3 regions of the Actinosynnema sp. CA-299493 genome follow, and region 2 is predicted to be linked to each of the others. Evidence: riboswitches for the same ligand, from Rfam matches in the RefSeq annotation. Region 2 holds a riboswitch; each other region holds the start of a gene.

Region 1 (7,722 bases), 2.3 Mb from region 2:
CGTTGTCCGGCAGCGGGTTGCCGCTGCTCGTCGGCGTGGAGTGCGACCCGAACGGCATCCGCAAGGCACTGGCCAACAGCGTGGCGTGGGGCAACTACTCGGGGCCCGGCGGCCAGGCCGCGCGCGGCACGCCGAGTGGGCCGTACCCACCCGCGCCGGGCACGGTGCAGGGCACGCCGTCCGGCCCCTACCCCGGCTACCCCGGCCCGCAGGGTCCGCCGAGCGCGCCGTTCCCGGCGCAGCCGCAGACCGGGCCTCAGCCCGTGGCGTCCGGTCCGGTGCGCGTGCCCGAGCCGGTCAGCACCTGGGGCGTGCCCGGCACGTCCGGCTGGGCGCGCGGCGACCAGGCCCCCGCGCCGCGCTCGCGCACCGGCAAGATCGGCAGCTCGCTGGAGACCGAGGGCCTGGAGGGCGCCCGGTTCACCATCCAGCTGGTCGAGGTGGTCGACCCGGCGGACTTCCTGTTCACCGCGGCCGGGTACAAGCTGGCCGTCGGCGAGCGCGCCGTGGTCGTGCACACGGAGCTGGCGAACATCGGCCAGGTGCCGTTCAACGCCCTGCCCGACATGTACCTCGTGCTGATGACGAACAAGGGTGAGACGGTCGGCAAGGCGCCGGTCTCGCTGTCGTCCCGCCCGCCGCACAAGATCGGCGTGCAGCCGGGTGAGACGGCCGGCGGCCACACCGTCTACGTGCTGCCCGAGGACACCGTGATCTTCTCGGTGCGCTGGAGCTCGCGCCCCGAGACGGACCTGAACACCCTCGTCTGGACCATCGACGACTAACCCGAGAGTCCTACGTCCACAGCGCGAGAGTCCTACGTCCACGCACCCCGAGTTCAACGCTCACGACGAGCGGTCGTGCCGTGAGCGTTGAACTCGGGTGTCACGAACGCAGGACTCTCGCGTGCTGAACGTAGGACTCTCGGGTCAGGCGGGGGTGGTGGAGGGTTCGGGGTCGCGGGTGATGCCGACGTCGCCCCTGGTCATGGTGGCGAACAGGAGCACCGCCAGCAGCGTCGCGCCGGCCATCACGGTAACCATCGGCAGCACGCTCGCCGAACCGCCCGCGCCGACCAGCGGCGCCATCAGGCCACCGACCATGAACGTCGTCACGCCCAGCACGGCCGACGCGCTGCCCGCCGCCTCCGGGTGCCGCGCCATCGCCAGCGAACCGGCGTTCGGCATGAGCAGGCCCACGCTCATCGTCAGCACGAACAGCGGCGGCAGGAACGTCGCCAGCCCACCGCCGACGAGCCCGCCGACCAGCAACCCGACCCCGCCGACCGCGGCGCCCGCCAACCCGATCTTGAGCAGCGGACGCGGCATGATCCGGCCGGTCAACCTGGTGTTGAGCAGGCCGGCCAGCACGATCGCCACCGAGTTCGCGCCGAACACCAGGCTGAACTGCTGCGGGCTCAACCCGTACACGCCCTGGAGCACGAACGACGCGCCCGCGACGTAACCGAACAGCGAGCCGAGCGCCAGCGCCGAAGCCAGCGCGTAGCCGACGAACTTGCGGTCGGCCAGCAGCCCGCCGAACACCTTGATCGTGAGCAGCAGGTTCGCCGGCCGCCGCTTGTTCTGCGGCAACGTCTCCGGCAGCCCGACGGCCAGGGCGATCAGCAGGGCCAACCCGATCAACGCGAGCGCGATGAACGTGCCGCGCCAGCTGGTGAACCGCAGCAGCTGACCGCCGAGCACCGGAGCCACCACCGGCCCCAGGCTGTTGACCAGCATCATCAGCGACATGAACCGCGCCATCGCGAGACCCTCGAACCGGTCGCGCGCCACCGCCATCGCCACCACGAACCCGGCCGCCACGCCGAGCCCCTGCAACAGCCGCAGGCCGGAGAGCGCGAACGCGCTGGGCGCCACCGCGCAGAACAGCGAGATCACGACGTAGCTGCCGATCCCGAACAGCAGCGGACGCCGCCTGCCCCACGAGTCGGACAGCGGACCCACCAGCAGCTGCCCGACCGACAGGCCGAGGATGAACGTGGTCAGCGACAGCTGGATCTGCGACTCGGTCGAGCCGAACTCCGCGGCGATGCTCGGGAACGCGGGCAGGTACGTGTCGATCGAGAGCGGTCCGAGCAGGCACAGGGTGCCCAGCAGCGCCACCAGTCGGGACCTGTTGTCCATCGCAACCCCTCACAGGCTCGTCTGGCAAAAGCTTCGCAAGCCGAACGATCGGAGGAAAGCGATATGTCCCACGTCACGCGCCAGGCGCAAGTGTTTCGCCCCGGACGGCTCAGTAACCCTCTGCGCGCAGTAGTTCCAGCGCGGCCGTGAGGTCTTCGGGGTACTCGCTGGTGAACGACACCCACTGGCCGTCGGCCGGGTGGTGGAAGCCGAGCGTGCGGGCGTGCAGCCACTGCCGCGTGACGCCGAGGCGCTTGGCCAGCACCGGGTCCGCGCCGTAGGTGATGTCACCGACGCATGGGTGCCGCAACGCGGAGAAGTGCACCCGGATCTGGTGCGTGCGGCCGGTCTCCAGGTGCACGTCGAGCAGCGACGCGGCGCGGAACGCCTCCACCACCTCGTAGTGCGTGATGCTCGGCTTGCCGTTGGCCATCACGGCGAACTTGTAGTCGTGCTTGGGGTGCCGGTCGATCGGCGCGTCGATGGTGCCCTTGATCGGGTCCGGGTGGCCCTGCACGAGCGCGTGGTAGAGCTTGTCGACCGTGCGCTCCTTGAACGCGTGCTTCAACGCCGAGTAGGCGTGCTCGCTCTTGGCCACGACCATGACGCCGGTCGTGCCGACGTCCAGCCGGTGCACGACGCCCTGCCGCTCGGCCGCGCCCGACGTGGCGATCCGGATGCCCGCCGCGGCCAGGCCGCCGACGACGGTCGGACCGGTCCAGCCGGGGCTGGGGTGCACGGCCACGCCGACCGGCTTGTCGACCACGATCACGTCGTCGTCCTCGTGCAGGACGATCAGGCCCTCCACGGGCACGGCCTGCACCTGCACCGGGCGTTCGGGCTCGGGGAGGGTGACCTCCAGCACGGAGCCCGCGACCAGGCGGTCCGACTTGCCGGCGGGCTGCCCGTCGAGCACGACGTCACCCGATTCGGTCAACGCGACCACCACGGTGCGAGACAGGCCGAGGAGCTTGGCCAGACCTGCGTCGACCCTCATCCCGTCCAAGCCCTCGGGCACGGGAAGGGTTCGGTAGTCGCCGCTCATGCGCCAGCCTTCTTCTCAGTGGACTTCTTCTCCACGCGGGTGCCGTCGTAGTCGCGCTGGAGCAACGCCATCAGCACGATCACGCCACCGCCCACGCAGATGGCGGAGTCCGCGAGGTTGAACACGGGGAAGAAGTTGCCCCACGGGTCGAGCACCGAGATGAAGTCGACCACGCCGCCGCGCAGCGGGCCGGGGGCGCGGAAGATCCGGTCGGTCAGGTTGCCCATCGCGCCGCCGAGGACGAGGCCGAGGCCGATGGCCCAGCCGACCGACCGCAGCCGGCGGGCGATCCACAGGATGAACACGACCACACCGGCCGCGATCAGGGCGAGGATCACCGTCCAGCCCTCGGCCAGGCCGAACGCGGCGCCGGTGTTGCGGATCAGCGGCAGGTACAGCAGGCCGCCGAGCAGCTCGACGGGGTCGCGCCCCTCCAGGTTCTCCACCGCGATGATCTTGCTGACCAGGTCGAGCGCCAACACCAGCGGCGCGATGACGGCCAGCAGCAGGACCCGTCGCTTCGGCAGCGGTGCGTCCGGCTCGTCCGGCGTGTCCGGCTCGGTGTTGGGATCGGTGCTCACCGGGCCATTGTCCAGCATCGGAGTCAGCGCAGGAACGGCGGGAGCGCGCGCTGGTCGTCCAACGGCGTCCAGCGGCCGTCGCGGAGCTCGTACTCCCACCGCGAGCCCTCGACCACGAGCGCCCGCAACGCGGCCACGAACCGGTCCACGTGCTCCTCGGTGGTGCCCAGCCCGATCGACGCGCGCAGCGCGCGTTCGCCGTGGGTGAGTCGGTGCACGGCCACGTGGGCGCAGAACGCGCCGTCACGCACGCCGATGCCGTGCTCGGCGGACAGCGCGGCGGCCAGGTAGCCGGCGTCCTGACCGCCGACGGTGAAGCTCACCACACCCACGCGGTCCCGGTCCGAGCCGAACAGCGTCAGCTCGTGCGCGCCGGGAACGGTCGCCAGACCTTCCCGCAGCCTCGCCAGCAGCACGCGCTCGTGCGCGGTGGTCTGCTCCCAGTGCCTGCCCAGCACGTCGCACGCCACGGCCAGCGCGTGCACGCCCACCACGTTCGGCGTGCCCGCCTCGTGCCGCTCGGGCACCGCCGACCAGGCCACGCCCAGCCGGTCGCCGTGGTCGGTGACGCGGGCCGTCGCACCGCCGCCGACCAGGTACGGCTCGGCGGCCTGCAACCAGTCCGACCGGCCGACCAGCACACCCGCGCCGAACGGCGCGTAGATCTTGTGCCCCGACAGCACGGTGTAGTCCACGTCCAGGGCGCGCACGTCCACCGGCCGGTGCGGCGCGAGCTGGGCGGCGTCCAGGGCGATCCGGGCGCCGTGCCGGCGGGCCACCCGGGACAGCTCGGCCACCGGCCAGATCTCGCCGGTCACGTTGGACGCGCCGGTCACCACGACCAGCCGGGGGCCGACCGGCGCCTCGCGCAGCGCCCGGTCCAGCTCCAGCACGGCCTGGTCGGGTGAGGCGGGCGTGCGCAGCCGGCGCACGTTCGGGCCGCGCCACGGCAGCAGCGCGGCGTGGTGCTCGGTGTCGAACAGGATCACGGAGGTGTGCCTCGGCAGGCTCCTGGCCAGCAGGTTCAGCGCGTCGGTCGTGTTGCGGGCGAACACCACGGCGTCGCTGTCGCGGGCGTTGAGGAACCGCCGGACCGACGAGCGGGCCTGCTCGTAGACCTTGGTGCTGACCTGCGAGGCGAAGCCCGCGCCCCGGTGCACGCTGGCGTACCAGGGCAGCACCTCGTCCACCGCGTCGCGGACCTGCTCCAGACAGGGCGCGCTGGCCGCGTGGTCGAGGTTGGCGTACTCCACGCGCTCACCGGTGACCAGCGGCACGCGCAGCGACGCGCCGACGACGCGGGGCAGAGCAGCGGTGGTGGTGGTGGTGGTGGTGACGGGAACTGCGATCGTCATGACGCCCTCCGGGGGTCCCGGGGCACCCGTCGGAGAGGGGCCCGCGCTTGCCGGGCGCCCTGCGCGCCAGGCCAGGTCCTCACCAGGGGCACCCCACCGCGGTAGGAGGGTTGCCGGCCAGCAAGCCTGGGCTTAGCGCTGGCACTCATGACCTTCGCCTCGACGTTAGCCCGTCGCGCGCGCCGCCGTCGAGTGGCGTTCACATCCTGGGAGCGCCACGCACGGGCCGGCGCCTCGACCGGGGAGCGTCACGGCCGGCCGACGTCGCCCTTCCAGCGCGCGAACCGGCCCGCCCGGTCGACGGCCCGGATGCGGTCCTCGGTCGCCGTGCGCATGGCCTCGGTGCACACCACCAGCAACTGGTCGTGCACCTGCAACCGGGTCGTCGGCTGCGGCGTGAACCCGTTGTCGTCGCGCACCACGAGGCTCACCGACGAGCCCGGCGGCAGCCGCAGCTCCGACAGGTACACGCCGTGCAGCTTGGAGCCGGTTTGGATGCGCACCTGGAGCAGCTCCGCGCCGAGGTCGTCCAGCGCCGACGAGTCGACCTGCACCTCGTGCGCCTCGCCGGACTTGACCAGCCCCAACCACTTGGCCAGCCACGGCAGGGACGTGCCCTGCACCAAGGTCAGCACGACGACCAGCACGAACACCGCGTCGACGAGCTGCTGCGCCCCCTGGACGCCCTGGATCAGCGGGATCAGGGCGAACACGATCGGCACGGCGCCGCGCAGCCCGGACCACGAGATGAACACCTGCTCCCGCCACGGCACCCGGAACGGCAGCGCCGCGAACAGCACCGACAGCGGCCGGGCGAGCAGCACCAGCACCGCGCCCGCCACCAGCGCGGGCACCAGCGCGTCGAGCAGCCGTCCCGGCGACGCGTACAGGCCGAGCAGCACGAACAGGCCGATCTGCGCGATCCAGCCCAGGCCCTCGGCGAACGAGAGGGTGTCCGCCCGGTGCGGCAGGCGGGCGTTGCCGAGCACGAGGGCGGCGATGTAGACGGCCAGGAAGCCGGACGCGTGCGCGAGGTCGCCGACGGTGTAGGCGAGCAGGCACACCGCGACCGTGGCCAGCGGGTACAGGCCGGTGGCGGGCAGTGCGGCGCCGCGCAGGCCGACGCCGCCGAGCCAGCCGAGCACGACACCGATCACCGCGCCCGCGATCAGCTCGTAGCCCATCAGCAGCGGCGCGGTCCACGAGATCGGGTCCGGAGCGGCGAGCAGCACGACGGCGATGTAGACCGGCGCGTCGTTGATGCCGGACTCCAGCTCCAACGAGCCGATGAGCCGCTTGCCCACGCCCACCCCGCGCAACACGCTGAACACGGCCGCGGCGTCGGTGGAGGACAGCACCGCGCCCCACAGCAGCGCCGTGCGCCAGTCCATGTCCAGCAGGAAGTGCAGCGCGAACCCGGTGACCGCGATGCTCACGCCGACGGAGACCGTCGACAGCGCGATGCCGAGGCCGAGCGCCGGCTTCACCGCGCTCCACCGGGTGGTCAGACCACCCTCGGTGAGGATCAGCACGAGGGCGACCGTGCCGAGCGAGCGGGTCAGGTCGGCGTCCTCGAACTGGATGCCCACCACGGCCTCGCCCAGCAGCACGCCGATGCCGAGGTAGAGCAGGAGGGACGGCAGACCGAGCCGGATCGACACCCTGACCGCGATGACCGAGAGCAGCAGGACCGCGGCGACGATGCCCAGGTAGCCCGTCACATCGCCCACTCGACCTCCACGCCATCGCATCCGTCACCCGACGGGGTCATTCTCCCCGGTGATACCGAAATGGACGAATCCGGCACCGCACGCAGCGTCACCAGCCGAACGTCGCTAGCGCGAACCATGCGAAACCGTGCATGTTGACAACAGGGTCCGCCGCCCCGGTCAGCTCCCCCGTTCCCTCCGAGAGACACCCATCCCCTGCGGGAGACACCGTGAAGTTGCGAACGATCTCCATCGCGCTGGTCACCACCGGCGCGCTCCTCGGCTCAGGCCTCGGCTCGGCCACCGCCGCGCCGCCGACCGCCCTGGCCGGGCCGAACATCCCGGTCTCCGCCGTCCAGGCGGACCTGGCCCAGCTCCAGAGCATCGCCACCTCGAACGGCGGCAACCGGGCGCACGGCCGTCCCGGCTACCTGGCCTCGGTGAACTGGGTGAAGTCCAAGCTGGACGCCGCCGGGTTCACGACCAGGGTCCAGTCGTTCACCAGCAGCGGCGCCACCGGCTACAACCTGATCGCCGACTGGCCCGGCGGCGACGTGAACAACGTGGTCATGCTCGGCGGGCACCTCGACAGCGTGTCGGCGGGGCCCGGCATCAACGACAACGGCACCGGCTCGGCCGGGCTGCTGGAAGTCGCGCTGGCGGTGCGGTCCAGCGGCTTCCAGCCGACCAAGCACCTGCGCTTCGCCTGGTGGGGCGCGGAGGAGCTGGGCCTGGTCGGCTCGACCTACTACGTGAACTCGCTGTCCACGACGGACCGCTCGCGGATCGACGCGTACCTCAACTTCGACATGATCGGCTCGCCGAACCCGGGCTACTTCGTCTACAGCGCGTCCGGCCAGCCGTCGGGTTCCCTGCTGCTCCAGCAGA
Region 2 (7,722 bases):
ACGTGCCCGACCGCGAGTACCCGGTGCTGACCGGCGACTACGCGGCCGAGCAGGCGACCTGGGCGTCCACCCCGATCGAGGTGGGCAGGCCGCTGGCCAAGCCCGCGCCGCTGTTCGCGAAGCTCGACCCCGAGCTGGGCGAGACCGGTCCCGAGTGGGCCCCGATCGCGAAGTGACGAAACGCCGAGGCGAACGGCCACCGGTCCCGGACACCCTGCCGGCGCCGGTGGTCGACGCCCACACCCACCTCGACGCGTGCGGCGCGAAGACGCCCGACCAGGTCCGCGAGATCCTCGACCGGGCCACCCGGGCGGGGGTGGACCGCGTGATCACGGTCGCCGACGACCTCGACGCCGCGCGCTGGGCCGCCGAAGCCGCCACGTGGGACGACCGGGTGTTCGCCGCCGTCGCCCTGCACCCCACGCGCACGTCGGCGTTCGGCGAGGTGGAGCAGGCCGAGCTGAGCCGGCTCGCCGAGCAGCCCCGGGTGGTCGCGATCGGCGAGACCGGCCTGGACTACTACTGGGACTACGCGCCGAAGGCCGCCCAGCACGAGGCCTTCCGGTGGCACATCGACCTGGCCAAGCGGGTCGGCAAGCCGTTGATGATCCACGACCGGGACGCGCACGACGACGTCCTCGCGGTGCTCGACGCCGAGGGCGCGCCGTCCACCGTGGTCTTCCACTGCTTCTCCGGCGACCTCTCCTTCGCGCGCGCCTGCGTGGAGCGCGGGTTCGTGCTCTCGTTCGCGGGCACCACGACGTTCCGCAACGCCCACGCGCTGCGGGAAGCCGCACTGTGGGTGCCGGAGGACCACGTGCTCGTCGAGACGGACGCGCCGTTCCTCACGCCCCACCCGTACCGAGGTCGCCCGAACGAGCCGTATTGCGTGAACTACACGCTCCGGGACCTGGCGACGCTGCGTGAGGTCGACCTGGGTGAGTTGGCCACGAAGATCACCCGAAACGCCGAACGCGTCTTCGGTCTTCGTGACGCCGTGAAGTCGTAATCCTCCTTACGACGAATGGCGGACAGACTTGCTCCCCTGACGGGGTGACTGAACTCACAAGGGTTGTCGGGGTGTTGGCACAACCCCCGTCGACCCGTTACGGTCCCGTGACCGTGCCCCGAGTCGTGATCCGGGGCGCACCCGCAGTCGGGGCGGGTCACGTTGACACCAGAAGCGAGAAGCCGAACAAGTGCGGGAGTTGCCGGAGATCACCAGCTGACCACCGACACCGAACCCGTGCGCGTCGCCGGACTTCGCGCCTTCAGGAGGTATGGCACCCCGTGAACTCGTTCAACGAGGACACCGACTGGTTTACGCCCGTGCAGCCGACACCCTCGACCGGTGTCGACGTCCTGGACAGACCCGGGCCGCCGTCCGAATGGGACACCGCGGTGTTCACCATCACCCCGGACGACGTGCTGGAAGTGCTGGGACCGGACGCCGACGAGCTGCTCGCCGGGGCGAACGTCGACGTCGACGAGCTGATCCGGCTCATCAACGCCGAGACCACGCTCCTGCCGCCGATCATCATCCCCGACGAGGTCTCCCAGGACCGGGTCGCGAGCAGCCTGGCCGCCGAGCGGCCGAGCGCCCCGCCCGCCGCGCTGGTCGAAGCCGCGGGGAAGTGGAAGCGGCGCTTCCTGAAGGCCGCCGTCCTCACCGTGCTGGTCACCGTCTCCGGCGGCGGTGCCACCGCGATCGCGATGGACAAGTCCGTCACGGTCGACGTCGACGGCGAGGCCACCACCGTCCGCACGTACGAGTCGACCGTCGGCGAGATCCTCGCCGACGAGGGCATCGTGATCGGCGAGCACGACGCGCTGAGCCCGTCACCCCAGGCCAAGGTCAGCGACGGCGGGAAGATCTCGCTGGACCGCGGCCGGCTGGTGAAGATGACGGTCGACGGCGAGCAGCGCGAGGGCTGGGTCCGCTCGGTCACCGTGGACGAGGCGCTGGACCAGATGCAGGTGGCCGACGAGGGCGCCTGGCTCTCCCACGACCGCAACATGGACGTGCCCCTCGGCGGGCTGTCGCTCGAGGTCAAGAGCCTCAAGACCATCACGCTCTACGACGGCGGCAACGAGCCGCGGCAGATCAGCACGACCGCCGTGACCGTCGAGGAGCTGCTGAAGGGCGAGAACCTGTCGCTCGGCCCCGACGACAAGCTCGGGACCGCGTTCGACCTGCGCGTCACCAACGGCGCCGAGGTCCACATCACGCGCACCGGCGTGTCGGTGATCAACGCGACGGAGGCCATCCAGCCGCCCGTCGAGGAGGTCAAGGACGACGCGCTGATGAAGGGCCAGAAAGAGGTCCTGGACCCGGGCGAGGCTGGCGAGCAGATCGTCACCTACCGCGTCACGGTGAAGAACGGCGCCGAGGTCGGCCGCGAGAAGCTGGGCGCGAAGGTCACCAAGGAGCCGAAGCCGAAGAAGGTCAAGGTCGGCACCAAGCTCCCGCCCGACGGCGCGGTCTGGGACCAGCTGGCGCAGTGCGAGGCCACCGGCAACTGGGCCATCAACACCGGCAACGGCTACTACGGCGGCCTGCAGTTCAACAAGAGCACCTGGGACGCCTACGGCGGCTCCCAGTACGCCGCGTACCCGCACCAGGCGACCCGCGAGCAGCAGATCGCCATCGCCACCAAGCTCCGCGACGCGCGCGGCGGCTACTCGGCGTGGCCCCACTGCCAGTCGAAGCTCGGACTCTCGTAACACGGCGCCGCCTCCGGCGTCGCGGCGAGGTCGCCTGGAAGTCGACGCGACCTCGCGTGGTGGTCCGGGAGCGGTGGTGTGGAGAATGGGTCCGGTGACTGAGGATTCGACGACGGCCGGGCGCGGGAGCCACCTCCTGGGCCCGGCCGACGTCCGCCGGCTGGCCGCCGAGCTGGACATCCGGCCCACGAAGAAGCTCGGGCAGAACTTCGTGCACGACCCGAACACGGTGCGGCGCATCGTGTCGGCGGCCGACCTGCGCCCGGACGACGTGGTGCTGGAGGTCGGCCCCGGGCTGGGCTCGCTGACGTTGGCGTTGCTGCCCTCCTGCCGCGCGCTGGTGGCCGTGGAGATCGACGGCGTGCTGGCCGACCGCCTGCCGGTCACCGTGGCGGAGCGGGCGCCTCAGCTGGCCGAGCGGCTGTCCGTCGTGCACGCCGACGCGATGCGCGTCACCCCCGACCAGCTCCCGGTCGCCCCGACCGCCCTGGTGGCGAACCTGCCGTACAACGTGGCCGTGCCCGTGGTGCTGCACCTGCTGGCCGTGCTGCCGTCGTTGCGCACGGGCCTGGTGATGGTGCAGTCCGAGGTGGCCGACCGGATGGCCGCCGGCCCCGGCAGCAAGGTCTACGGCGTGCCCAGCGTGAAGCTCGCCTGGTACGCCGACGCCCGCCGGGCCGGCCCCGTGCCCCGTTCGGTGTTCTGGCCCGTGCCCAACGTCGACTCGGCGCTGGTCGCGTTCGACCGCCACGAGACGCTGTCCACTGTGGATCCCAAACGGCTGTTCGCCTTGGTGGACGCGGCTTTCGCGCAACGCCGCAAGATGCTGCGCGGCGCGCTGTCCGGCTGGGCCGGCTCGGCCGCCGAGGCCCAGCGGCTGCTCGTCGCGGCCGGCGTGGACCCGGCGGTGCGCGGCGAACAACTGGCCGTCGGTGACTTCATCCGGATAGCCGAGGTCGCCTCCACTCGGTAGTCGTTGATCTTTCGGCCGAAAGTGTGATTTGCCGGACGATCCTGTTTCGGGCTTGCGTCAGCCGGTCCTGGTCAGGTCTACTCGTGGTGCCATCCCGAGCGGCCGAGAGACCTGGCTCTACGACGCCGCAGCAACCACCCCTCCACGGGGGCAGGTGCTTCCGCCAGGAACGATGGAGGATCACGTGCCCAGGATGCGAACGCTCACCCGCCGGCGGGTCGTCGACCACGGCCGCCGGACCTCGTCGGCCTGTCGCAGCCGCTGACCAGCCGCAGGCACCTCGAATCCCCGAGTCCTTCACCCAGGACACCTTTCCGAGCTGAGCCGTCGGTCACGCACGCCATGAGCGTGTGCTGCCGCATGCCGTCGTGGAGCGAAAACGTGATCACTGTCGAGAACCTCACCAAGACCTTCCCCGGGAGTACCGGGCAGGTTCGCGCGCTGGACGGCGTGAACCTGGACGTCGCCGCGGGCACCGTGCTCGGCGTCGTCGGCCCCAGCGGGGCGGGCAAGTCCACCCTGGCCCGGTGCGTCGCGCTCCTGGAGCGCCCCGACAGCGGCGCGATCCGCGTCGACGGCACCGACCTCGTCTCGCTCGACGGCACCGCGCTGCGCGCCGCCCGCCGGCAGATCGGCGTTGTGCCGCAAGGGGATTCCCTGCTGCGCCAGCGCACCGCCGCGGGCAACGTCGCGCTGCCGCTGGAAGCCGCGGGCGTGGCCGGGCCCCAGCGCCGCACCCGCGTCGCCGAACTCCTCGACCTCGTCGGCCTGACCGACAAGGCCGGCTCGTACCCCGACCAGCTCTCCGGCGGGCAGCGCCAGCGGATCGCGGTCGCGCGGGCGCTCGCCGCGTCGCCGTCCGTGCTGCTGGCCGACGAGCCGACCTCCGCGCTCGACCCCGACACCACCGGCTCCGTGCTCGCCGTGCTCGACCGGGCGCGCGCCGAGCTCGGCGTGACGGTGCTCGTGGTCACGCACGACATGGGCGTGGTCCGGAAGATCTGCGACGACGTCGCGGTGCTGGAGGACGGCCGCGTGGTGGAGCACGGCAAGGTGCTCGACCTGGTGTCGGACGCCGCGAGCCGCACCGCCGCGTCGCTGTTGCCGGCCGTCGACCAGAACCCGGCCCTGGAAGGCTCGTTCGACCGGGTCGCGGACGTGGTGCTGATCGGCTTCGCCGCCGTGGGCGCGCTGCTGCCGGAGGCCACCAGCCGGTTCGGCGTGGAGCTGAACCTGCTCGGCGGCGGCCTGACCAGGCTGGGCGAGACCCCCGTGGCGCGGTTCCGCGTCGGGCTGAAGGGCGAGCGCGCCGACTCGGCGCTGGAGTGGATCTCGGAAGCGGGCGGCTCGGTGCGCCGGACCCTCTCGGGTCCTCAGGGAGTAGCTGCGTGAGGTCCGCAACACCCTGGTCCATCGTGTTCGACGACCTGCTGGTCGCCACCGGCGAGACGTTGTACATGGTGGTCGTCTCCACCCTGATCGCGGTGCTGCTCGGAGCGCCCGTCGGCATCTGGCTCCAGCTCACCGCTCCCGGTGGGCTGAAGCCCCGGCCGGTGTTGCACAAGGTGCTCGGGTTCGTCGTCGACCTCGGCCGTTCCATGCCGTTCCTGGTCCTGCTGGTGGTGCTGACCTCGCTGACGAGGCTGCTGCTGGGCAGCACCATCGGGCCGACGGCGGCCATCGTGCCGCTCGCCGTGGGCGCGATCCCGTTCGTCGGCAGGCTGGTCCAGAACGTGCTGGCCGAGGTGCACGTGTCGGTGGTCGAGGCCGCCGTCACCACCGGTTCGTCCACGCTGCGGATCGTGCGCAGCGTGCTGCTCCGCGAGTCGTTGCCCGCCCTGGTCAACGCCATCGGCGTGACCGCGATCGCGCTGCTGGGCTACTCGGCGATGGCCGGGGTGGTCGGCGGCGGAGGGCTCGGCGACCTCGCCGTGCGCATGGGCTACCAGCGGTTCAACGACCGCTACCTGTGGAGCACGGTCGTCGTGCTGGCGGTCATCGCCACCACGATCCAGTTCACCACCAACCGCGTGGCCCGCGGCGTCGACCGCCGCCGCACCGCGTCCGTCTGATCGTCTTTCTCCTCACCTAAGGAATGAAATGCGTATTCGTGCTGCCCTGCTGGCCGTGCTGCTGACCGCGGTGGGCTGCGGTAGTGGCGACACCGGCGCCGCGTCCGACCCGGCCGCGCCGCTCAAGGTGGGTGTGAGCCCGGTGCCGCACGCCCAGGTCCTCCAGTACGTCGCGGACAACCTGGCCGCGGCCAAGGGGCTCAAGGTCGAGATCGTCGAGTTCACCGACTACGTGCAGCCGAACACGGCGCTGGTGGACGGGTCGCTGGACGCGAACTACTTCCAGACCGTGCCGTACCTGGACACGTTCAAGGCGGAGAGCGGCGCGTCGCTGGAGTGGATCGGGCCGGTGCACATCGAGCCGCTCGGCGTGTACTCGAAGAAGCACAAGTCGCTGGCCGACCTGCCGTCCGGCGCCCGGGTGGCCGTGGCGAACGACGCGACGAACGAGGCGCGCGGCCTGAAGCTGCTGCAGGACAACGGGCTGATCAAGGTCACGCCGGGTACGGAGAAGACGGCGACCATCCGGGACATCGCGGAGAACCCGCGCGGGCTGGAGTTCGTCGAGCTGGAGGCCGCGCAGCTGCCCCGGTCCCTGGACGACACGGACGCGTCCGTGGTGAACGGCAACTACGCCATCGACGCCGGCCTGAAGCCCGCGTCCGACGCGTTGGCGCTGGAGAAGGCCGAGGGCAACCCGAACGCGAACGGCCTGGTCACCCGGTCCGAGCTGAAGGACGACCCGCGGATCAAGGACCTGCTGGCCCTGCTCCAGTCCCAGGAGGTCAAGGACTACATCAAGGAGACCTTCTCGGGCTCCGTCCTCGCCGTCTGACCCGCGAGTCCTACGTTCAGAACGACCGTGTCCTACGTTCAGGACACCTGAGTTCAACGCTCAGGCGCCGTGGGTCGGCTGATCAGCCGGCCTGAGCCGTCGTCCGGCCGGGTGTCCGGCCCGGTGCGCTGCCCGAAGGGCGAATGCTTCGCAGGGGTCCCCGCCAAGGGGACCCCTGCTTTGATCCTGCCCCAGAGGTCCGACAAAGCGGGTCAGGGTGGGGTCGGGCTGTGGACAACTGCGAGAAGAGCGGGCCGGAAGTGTCTTTCGCCGCAGGTCAGCGGTCGGTGGGAGCGGGCGACCCGGAAACGCCCGTAGGCTTCATGGCGTGCTCGCTGTCGTCCCACCCCCGGTCATCGTCCGCGTCCCGGCCAAGGTCAACCTGCACCTGGCCGTAGGCGACTCCCGCGCGGACGGCTACCACGACCTGGTGACGATCTTCCAGGCCTTGTCGCTGACCGACGAGGTGACCGTCGCCATCGCCGAGGACCCCGGCGTCGAGGTGCACGGCGAGGGCGCCGACTCGGTGCCCACCGGCGCGTCCAACCTGGCGTGGCGGGCGGTGCGGGCGCTGGCCCAGCACGTCGGCCGCGACCCGGACGACCCGAAGGTCCGCATCGTCATCCGCAAGTCCATCCCCGTCGCCGGTGGCATGGCGGGCGGCAGCGCGGACGCGGCGGCGACGCTCGTCGGCCTGGCCTCGCTGTGGCGGCTGGAGATCAGCCGGGACGAGCTGGCCGGCGTCGCGGGCAAGATCGGCGCGGACGTCCCGTTCGCCATCTACGGCGGCACGGCCCTCGGCACCGACCGCGGCGACCGGATCGTGCCCGTGCTGTCCCGCCACACGTTCCACTGGGTGCTGGCGTTCGACCGGCGCGGCCTGGCCACGCCCGAGGTGTTCGACGAGCTGGACCGGCTGCGCGCCGACGGCGACCCGCCCCGCGTCGGCGAGGCGGAAGCCGTGCTCGAAGGCCTGTCCTCCGGCGACCCGCGCCAGCTCGCCCTGCTCCTCGGCAACGACCTGCAGGCCGCCGCCGTGTCGCTGCGCCCCAACCTGCGCCGCACGCTGCGCGCGGGCGTGAACGCGGGCGCGTTGGCCGGCATGGTGTCCGGATCCG
Region 3 (7,722 bases), 810 kb from region 2:
AAGATCCCGCTGATCTACGGCGCGGACGGCGTGCACGGCCACTCGAACGTGCTCAGCGCCACCATGTTCCCGCACCAGATCGGCCTCGGCGCGACCTGGAACCCGGAGCTGCAGGAGAAGCTCGGCGCGTCCACCGGCCGGGCCATGCGCGCGACCGGCGTGTTCTGGAACTTCGCGCCCGTCTCCGACATCGCCCGCGACACCCGCTGGGGCCGGTACTACGAGACCTACAGCGAGGACCCGGTGCTGGCCGGCGCCCTCGCGGCGGCGAACGTGCGCGGGCAGCAGGGCGACCCGACCGACGGCACCGCGAAGCTGACCGCCACCGCCAAGCACTTCGCGGGCTACTCGGAGCCGTTCAACGGCCACGACCGCGCGCCCGCCCAGCTGCCGATCCGGTACCTGCAGGACACCGTGCTGCCCGCGTTCCAGCCGCAGTTCGACGCGGGCGTGGGCACCGTGATGATCAACTCCGGTGCGGTGAACGGCGTGCCCGCCCACGCGTCGAAGTACCTGCTGACCACGCAGCTGCGCGACCGGATGGGGTTCCGGGGTGTGGCGATCACCGACTGGGAGGACATCCGGTTCCTGGTGGACCGCTACCACGTGGCGGCGAACTACGAGGAGGCCATCGCGATGGCCGTGAACGCGGGCGTCGACATGGCGATGGAGCCGTCGGACGCGGCCGGGTTCACCGCCGGGCTGCTGGCGGGCGTGCGCGGCGGCGCGATCCCCGGCAAGCGGATCGACCAGGCCGTGCGGCGGATCCTGAAGCTCAAGTTCGAGCTGGGGCTGTTCGAGAAGCCGTTCGTCGACGCGGCGAAGGCCGACGCGATCGTGAACGGCGCGGACCGGGCGCTGGCCCGCCAGGCGGCGGCGGAGAGCACCGTGCTGCTGCGCAACGACGGCGTGCTGCCCCTGTCGACCGGCGTGGGCAAGCTCGTGGTGACCGGTGACGCGGCCGACGACGCGGCCAGGCAGCTCGGCGGCTGGACGGTCGGCTGGCAGGGCGTGCCCGCCTCGTCGCCGATGCCGCCGACGGTGACGGTGCTGCAGGGCATCAAGGCCGCCGCGCCGTCGGCGAACGTCGTCGGGGCGGCCACGCAGGCCGACGCGGTGGCGCAGGCCGGTGACGCCGACGCGGTGGTCGTCGTGCTCGGCGAGGACCCGGGCGCGGAGGGCGAGTCGGACACCGAGGAACCCGCGCTGACCGCGGCGCAGCAGGGCCTGGTGGACGCGGTGCGGGCGACCGGCAAGCCGGTGGTGGTCGTGCTGCTGACCGGCCGTCCGCAGGTGCTCGGCACGGTGGCGGACGCGCCGGCGCTGGTCGCGGGCTGGCTGCCCGGCTCCGAGGGCGGCGGCGCGATCGCCGACGTGCTGTTCGGCGCGGTGAACCCGAGCGGCAAGCTGCCGGTGTCGTGGCCGAAGACGGTCGGCGACCAGCCGTTCTCCTACGACCAGGTGCGTGGCGCGAACACCTCGCCCAGCTCGGCCTACGACCCGGCGTTCGCGTTCGGGCACGGCCTGTCCTACACGACGTTCACCACGTCCGCGCCCGTGCTGAGGTCGGCGGAGGTGCGGCGGGACGACCAGGTGAAGGTGACGGTGACCGTCGCCAACACCGGTGCGCGTGACGGCGCGCTCGTCGTGCCGGTGTACGTGCACCAGCCCGTGAGCAAGGTGCTCACGCCGCCGCAGCGCCTGGTCGGCTTCACGCGGGTGGCGTTGAAGGCGGGCGAGCAGCGGGCGGTCGAGGTGACGTTCGACGTGCAGCGGCTCGCGGTGACGGCGGGCGACATGGACGGCTCGGGCAAGCCCGAGGTCGCCAGGGGCGACTACGAGGTCGTGGTCGGCGACGGGAGGGCTCGATTCACGGTGCGGTGAGCTGCCCTGATAACCTTCTCGGTCGTACCCGCGCGGCATTCCGCTGTGGAGGAAACCCGTCCCCTCGTGGGGCGGAGCCGGTGACAAGCGCGGTGCGACTCCGAGACCGAGGAAAAGGTGGCTTTCGCGTGGCGAACATCAAGTCCCAGATGAAGCGGATCAAGACGAACGAGAAGGCGCGCCTGCGCAACAAGGCCGTCAAGTCGTCCCTCAAGACCGCCATCCGCAAGTTCCGTGAGGCCGCCGAGGCCGGTGACAAGGAGAAGGCCGTCGCGCTGGCGCAGGACGCGTCCCGCAAGCTCGACAAGGCCGTCTCCAAGGGAGTGATCCACTCCAACCAGGCCGCCAACAAGAAGTCGGCGCTGGCGCGGCGCGCCAACCAGATCTGATCTGGTCTTCACGCTGACAGTGCCGCCCACCCCGCGCCGGGGTGGGCGGCACTTCACGTCTCCACTCCTCCGCAACCGGCGGGGTCCTGCGGCCAGCGCCCAGCAGCGGCACGCTCCACAGCCGACAGCCTCACAGCCGGCACCCAGCAGTGAGCGGCCCGGCCGCCCGCCCAGCACCCCGGCCCCAAGCCGTCAGTGCCCAGCAGCCTCACTCAGCACCCCGGCCCCAGCGGCCAGCACCTCGGCACCCCGCACCCCGGCGACCCGGCGGTGTCAGTGACCCGGCAGCCTCGGCCGGTCAACCGGCGATCGGTGCGATCGGTGGCGGTCCGGCAGCCTCGCGCTCAGCGGCGGCCTTGGGCGGCGACGATCTTCAGCACCGCGCGTTCCAGGGCGTAGCCCGAGTCGGCGGCGACGCCCTTGACGTCGGCGTTCAGGTCCGCGACCACCGTCATCGCCGCCGCGAGCCCCCGCTCCTCCCAGCCACGCGACTGACCCTGGGCCTTCTTCACCTTCCACGGCGGCATGCCCAGCTCGCCCGCCAGCTTGAACGGGTCACCCCGGCCCACCGCGGACACCCGCGCGACCGTGCGCACCGCGTCGGCCAGCGCGTCGGCGACCAGCACGTGCGGCACACCGAGCTGGATCGCCCACCGCAACGCCTCCAGCGCACCGGCCCGGTCGCCCATCACGGCTTTCTCCGCGACCGCGAACCCGGTCACCTCGGCCCGGCCGCGGTGGTAGCGGCGAACCGCCTCGGCGTCGACCTTGCCGCCCGTGTCGGCGACGAGCTGCGAGGCCGCCGCCGCCAACTCGCGCAGGTCCGACCCCACCGCCTCGATCAGCACCGCCACGGCCTCCGGGTCGGCCTTGCCGCCACCGGCCGCGCGGATCTCGTTGCGCACGAACGCTTCGCGGTCCGCCGCCTTGGTGATCTTGGGGCACTCGGTCACGCGGGCGCCGGCCTTGCGCAGCGCCGCGGGCAGCTCCTTGGCCGCCTTGCTGCGCCCGCCGCCACTGTGGACGACCACCACCGTCACCCCGTCCGCCGGGGCCTTGGCGTAGCCGAGAACCGCGTCGGCGATCTCCTTGCCGCACTCCTGCGCGGCCTCCAGCGCGACCACCCGGCCCTCGGCGAACAGCGACGGGCTCACCAGTTCCGCCAGCTCAGGCGGGGTGAGATCGGTCACGCGGACGCGGGTCAGGTCGGCCTGCGAATCGATTTTCCGTGCCGCCGCCAACGCACCGCGCACCGCGCGCTCGACCAGCAACTCCTCCTCGCCGATGATCAGGTGCACGGCGTCGGGCATGTCAGCGGGCGCACTCACGGCGCGATCCTCCCACGGGCGGCAGACGTCCGGATGGTGGACGTCGCTGGCTGAGGGTCGGGATCGTGACGTAGGTTGAGAGGCACAACTGAATACCGCTCATCCAGAGGGGCAGAGGGATCGGCCCGTAGAAGCCCCGGCAACCCGTCGCACAGCGTCCGCTGGCGATCACGGTGCCAATTCCGACCCGCGGTGCGCGGGAAAGATGAGGAGATACCTCGCGATGACTGCTGTCAGTGTGCCCTCGGCCACCACCTCCTTCGACCTCGGTCCTGCCCGTGCGCTGTCGTGTCGTGAATGCGGCCACCAGACGCCGCTCGCCGCCGAGTACGCCTGTCTCGAGTGTTTTGGGCCGCTGGAAGTGGCCTACGACTTCGGTCGGATCCGTCGCGAGGACATCGAGGCGGGCCCCCGGTCGATCTGGCGCTACCGCGGCCTGCTCCCCGTGCCGACCACCGTCGAGTCGCACCCCAACACCAATCCCGGCGGCACCCGCCTGGTCGAGGCCGACCGCCTCGCCAAGGCCCTCGGCGTCCGCAAGGTGTGGGTGAAGGACGACACCGGCAACCCGACCCACTCGTTCAAGGACCGCGTGGTCGGTGTCGCCCTCGCCGCCGCCCGCGAGCTCGGCTTCAAGGTCCTGGCCTGCCCCTCCACCGGCAACCTGGCCAACGCCGTCGCCGCCGCCGCCGCCCGCGCGGGCTGGCAGTCGGTGGTCCTGGTGCCGTCCACGCTGGAGCGGGCGAAGATCCTCATGACCGCCGTCTACGGCGGCAACCTGATCACCGTCGACGGCAACTACGACGACGTGAACCGGCTGGCACAGGAACTGGCCGCCGAGCACGAGGACTGGGCGTTCGTCAACGTCAACGTCCGCCCCTACTACGCCGAGGGCTCCAAGACGCTCGGGTACGAGGTCGCCGAACAGCTCGGCTGGCGGCTGCCCGACCAGATCGTGGTGCCCATCGCGTCCGGCTCGCAGCTGACCAAGGTCGACAAGGCCTTCCGCGAGCTGGGCGAGCTCGACCTGGTCGAGCAGACCCCGTACCGCGTGTTCGGCGCGCAGGCCACCGGCTGCTCCCCCGTCGCGGCCGCCTTCAAGGCGGGCCACGACGTGGTCACCCCGGTCCGCCCGGACACCATCGCCAAGTCGCTGGCGATCGGCGCCCCCGCCGACGGCCCCTACGTGCTGGACGCCGTCCGCCGCACCAACGGCGCGATCGAGGACGTCACCGACGAAGAGGTCGTCGAGGGCATCCGCCTCCTGGCCCGGACCGAGGGCATCTTCGCCGAGACCGCCGGCGGCGTCACCGTCGCGACCGCGAAGAAGCTCATCGAGACCGGTCAGCTGGACCCGGACGGCGAGACGGTGCTCCTGATCACCGGCGACGGCCTCAAGACCCTGGACGCCCTCGGCGACCGCGTCGGCCCCCGCGCCAACGTCCCGCCGTCGGCCGAGGCCGTCATGAAGGCCCTCCAGGACTGACCCCGCACCGCCCGTTCCCGCCTGAGGCCACGGTTCCCGTGGTTCTCGGCCTCAGGCGGGAACGGCCCCGGTCAGCCCGCCGGCGGCCGGATCGGCGGTGATCGGCCGAGTGCCGGCCACCTCGGTCGCGTCGCGGCTGTCACCTCGGCTGCCGCTCGTCTCATCGGTGCCTCCCGTCTGCCGTTGTGGTCACAGGGCGATCCGGGAGGAGCGCAGCCACCCCGTCCGGGGGAAGGCGGTCAGCTCCGGCAGGACGTGCGGGCCGACCGGTTCGGTGACCACGCGCCAGGCGGTGAGCATCTGCGGCCAGGGTCGTGTCGCCTTCTCCTGGTTGTAGCGCTCGGCGTGCCACTCCTCCGGCGGTATGGCGAGGTCCGCGTCGAACAGGCCGTCGGCGATCAGCCGGTAGGCGGTGTCCGGCGAGTAGACCTGCGCCAGGCGGATCACGCCGGTGGCCGTCGCCCTGGCGACGATGCCCCGCTCGCCGCTGGGCAGCTCCTCGCAGACGTAGTAGGTGAACGCGGGCCGGAGTTCGTCGCTCGGCCAGGGTTGGGCGGTGTAGCCGGGCTGCCACAACGCCCACGCCACGGCCCGGTTGCCGCCTTTCGGCGACCAGCCGGAGTGCAATCGGATCCAGACGTCGTTCTTCATGGTTCTCCCCTTGCCCGTTGTCGTGATGGCCGCCGCTCCCGCGGGCGACCCGCGGCCCGTCCGGGCCTGCCAGGACGGCGGTGTCACCGTCCCGGTCCGTGCGCAGCACCAACGCGCCTCGGCTCGTCAACGCGTCGACCAGCACCCTGCTGGGGTGGCCGTAGCGGTTGTCCGCGCCGACGCTCACCAACGCGATCCGCGGCCGGACCGCCGCGAGGAACGCCGGTGACGAGTACCGCGACCCGTGGTGCGGCACCTTGAGCACGTCGGCCCGCAGGTCCACGTGCCCGCCGAGCAGGTCCGCCTGCCCGGCCAGCTCGATGTCGCCGGTCAACAACACCCGCCCGGCCGCGGTGGAGGCCCGCAGCACCAACGACGCGTCGTTGACCGCCGTGTTCGTGTCCGTCCCGCTCGCCGGGTCCGCCCGCGGTCCCAGCACGTCGAGCTCCAGTCCCGGCCAGCTCAGCCGCTGCCCGGCGGTCAACTCGACCACGCGGACCCCGGCCGTCCGCGCCCGATCCCTCACCTCCTCCCAGGCCCACTCCGGCTCCCGCGACGGCCCCACCGCCACCGCGCCCACACCCCGTTCGGCCAACACCGCCGCCAACCCGCCGACGTGGTCGGCGTGCAGGTGGCTGAGCACCACCAACGGGATCCGCCGCACCCCCAGCCGGCGCAGGCACGACAGCACCGGCACCGGGTCCGGCCCCGCGTCCACCAACACCGCCCGGTCGCGCTCGGCGGTGGCGAGGACCACCGCGTCGCCCTGTCCCACGTCACAGGCCACGACCGACCAGCCGGGCACCGGCCAACCGGGCGAGACCACGTTCAGCGGCACGACCACCACCACCGCGCCGACGACGGCCGCCACGACCAGCGTCCGCACCCGGCGCAGCCTCGTGACCACGTAGCCGAGCACCAGCACCCCGGCCAGCAGCACCCCGCCGACCCAGCCACTGGGCCACGCGACCGCCGCGCCGGGCACGGCCGCCGCGTGCCTGCCGACCGTGATCAGCCAACTCACCGCCGGACCGGCCACCTCGACGACCAACCGGGCCGCCGGCTCGTGCGCCGACGCCAGCACGGTGGCCAGCACACCGAGCACCGTGGCCGGGGCCACGACCGGAGCGACCAGCAGGTTCGCCACCACCGCGACCAGGCTCACCTGGCCGGAGATCCCGGCGACCAGCGGCGCGGTGGCCAGGTTCGCCGCCACCGGCACCGCCAACGCCTCGGCGAAGCCCACCGGGACGCCGCGCTCCTTCATCGCCGCGGCCCACCTCGGCGCGAGCAGGACCAGCGCCGCCGTCGCCACCACCGACAGGCCGAACCCCGGCTCGGTGGCCAACTCCGGGTCGTAGAGCACCAGGACCACCACCGCCGCCGCGAGCGCCGGCAACGCCGACCGCTCCCGACCCAGCACCAGCGCGAGCAACGCCACCGCACCCATCACGGCGGCCCGCAGCACACTCGGCTCCGGCCCGGCCAGCACCACGAACCCGACCAGCGCCGCCATCGCACCCACCGCGCAACCACGCGGACCGACCCGCAGCAACCTCAGCAGCAACAGGACCGCGCCACAGAGGATCGCCAGGTTCGCGCCGCTGACGGCGAGGACGTGGGCGAGACCCGCCGTGCGGAACTCCTCCACCACCCTGGGTGGGAGGCGGGAGGTGTCGCCGACGACGAGCGCGGGCAGCAACCCGGCCGGTTCGGGGTCGAGCGAGGTGCTCGCGTCCCGCAGTCCGGCACGCAGGTCCTCGGCGACCCGCTGCCACACCGGCGCTTCGGTCACGTCCCCCGGAGGTCCCCGAACCCGCAGCACCGCGACCGTCAGCTCACCTCCGCGAGGAGGGGCGAGGGTGCCGCGCGCGGTGACTCGTTGACCCGGAAGGAGATCCCGCCACCGCGCCGCCGGCGCCAGCACGACGATCCGACCACCGTCGTCAAGCGATCCACGCACCAACACCAGGTCGACCCCACC

The links. A riboswitch is a leader RNA that binds a small molecule or an ion and turns the genes downstream of it on or off. The one in region 2 is predicted to bind S-adenosylmethionine.
Region 1: it holds a riboswitch for S-adenosylmethionine, as region 2 does, so the genes downstream of both, ACQPYE_RS32900 (aminotransferase class V-fold PLP-dependent enzyme) here and ACQPYE_RS03575 (methionine ABC transporter ATP-binding protein) in region 2, are expected to answer to the same signal.
Region 3: it holds a riboswitch for S-adenosylmethionine, as region 2 does, so the genes downstream of both, thrC (threonine synthase) here and ACQPYE_RS03575 (methionine ABC transporter ATP-binding protein) in region 2, are expected to answer to the same signal.

What each region holds. Positions count from the first base shown of each region.
Region 1 covers NZ_CP191993.1:7,772,701-7,780,422, forward strand. The annotation lists gene ACQPYE_RS32880 (AsnC family protein) at 1-785, shown strand, start outside; gene ACQPYE_RS32885 (multidrug effflux MFS transporter) at 930-2,144, opposite strand; gene ACQPYE_RS32890 (RluA family pseudouridine synthase) at 2,254-3,189, opposite strand; gene lspA (signal peptidase II) at 3,186-3,770, opposite strand; gene ACQPYE_RS32900 (aminotransferase class V-fold PLP-dependent enzyme) at 3,794-5,125, opposite strand; SAM riboswitch class IV at 5,164-5,278, opposite strand; gene ACQPYE_RS32905 (potassium/proton antiporter) at 5,374-6,855, opposite strand; gene ACQPYE_RS32910 (M28 family metallopeptidase) at 7,065-7,722, shown strand, end outside.
Region 2 covers NZ_CP191993.1:709,982-717,703, forward strand. The annotation lists gene metG (methionine--tRNA ligase) at 1-176, shown strand, start outside; gene ACQPYE_RS03560 (TatD family hydrolase) at 173-1,009, shown strand; gene ACQPYE_RS03565 (resuscitation-promoting factor) at 1,291-2,724, shown strand; gene rsmA (16S rRNA (adenine(1518)-N(6)/adenine(1519)-N(6))-dimethyltransferase RsmA) at 2,819-3,697, shown strand; SAM riboswitch class I at 3,784-3,876, shown strand; gene ACQPYE_RS03575 (methionine ABC transporter ATP-binding protein) at 4,079-5,089, shown strand; gene ACQPYE_RS03580 (methionine ABC transporter permease) at 5,086-5,769, shown strand; gene ACQPYE_RS03585 (MetQ/NlpA family ABC transporter substrate-binding protein) at 5,798-6,604, shown strand; gene ACQPYE_RS03590 (4-(cytidine 5'-diphospho)-2-C-methyl-D-erythritol kinase) at 6,933-7,722, shown strand, end outside.
Region 3 covers NZ_CP191993.1:1,516,361-1,524,082, reverse strand. The annotation lists gene ACQPYE_RS07265 (glycoside hydrolase family 3 N-terminal domain-containing protein) at 1-1,884, shown strand, start outside; gene rpsT (30S ribosomal protein S20) at 2,013-2,273, shown strand; gene holA (DNA polymerase III subunit delta) at 2,618-3,601, opposite strand; SAM riboswitch class I at 3,698-3,813, shown strand; gene thrC (threonine synthase) at 3,825-5,087, shown strand; gene ACQPYE_RS07245 (DNA internalization-related competence protein ComEC/Rec2) at 5,248-7,722, opposite strand, start outside.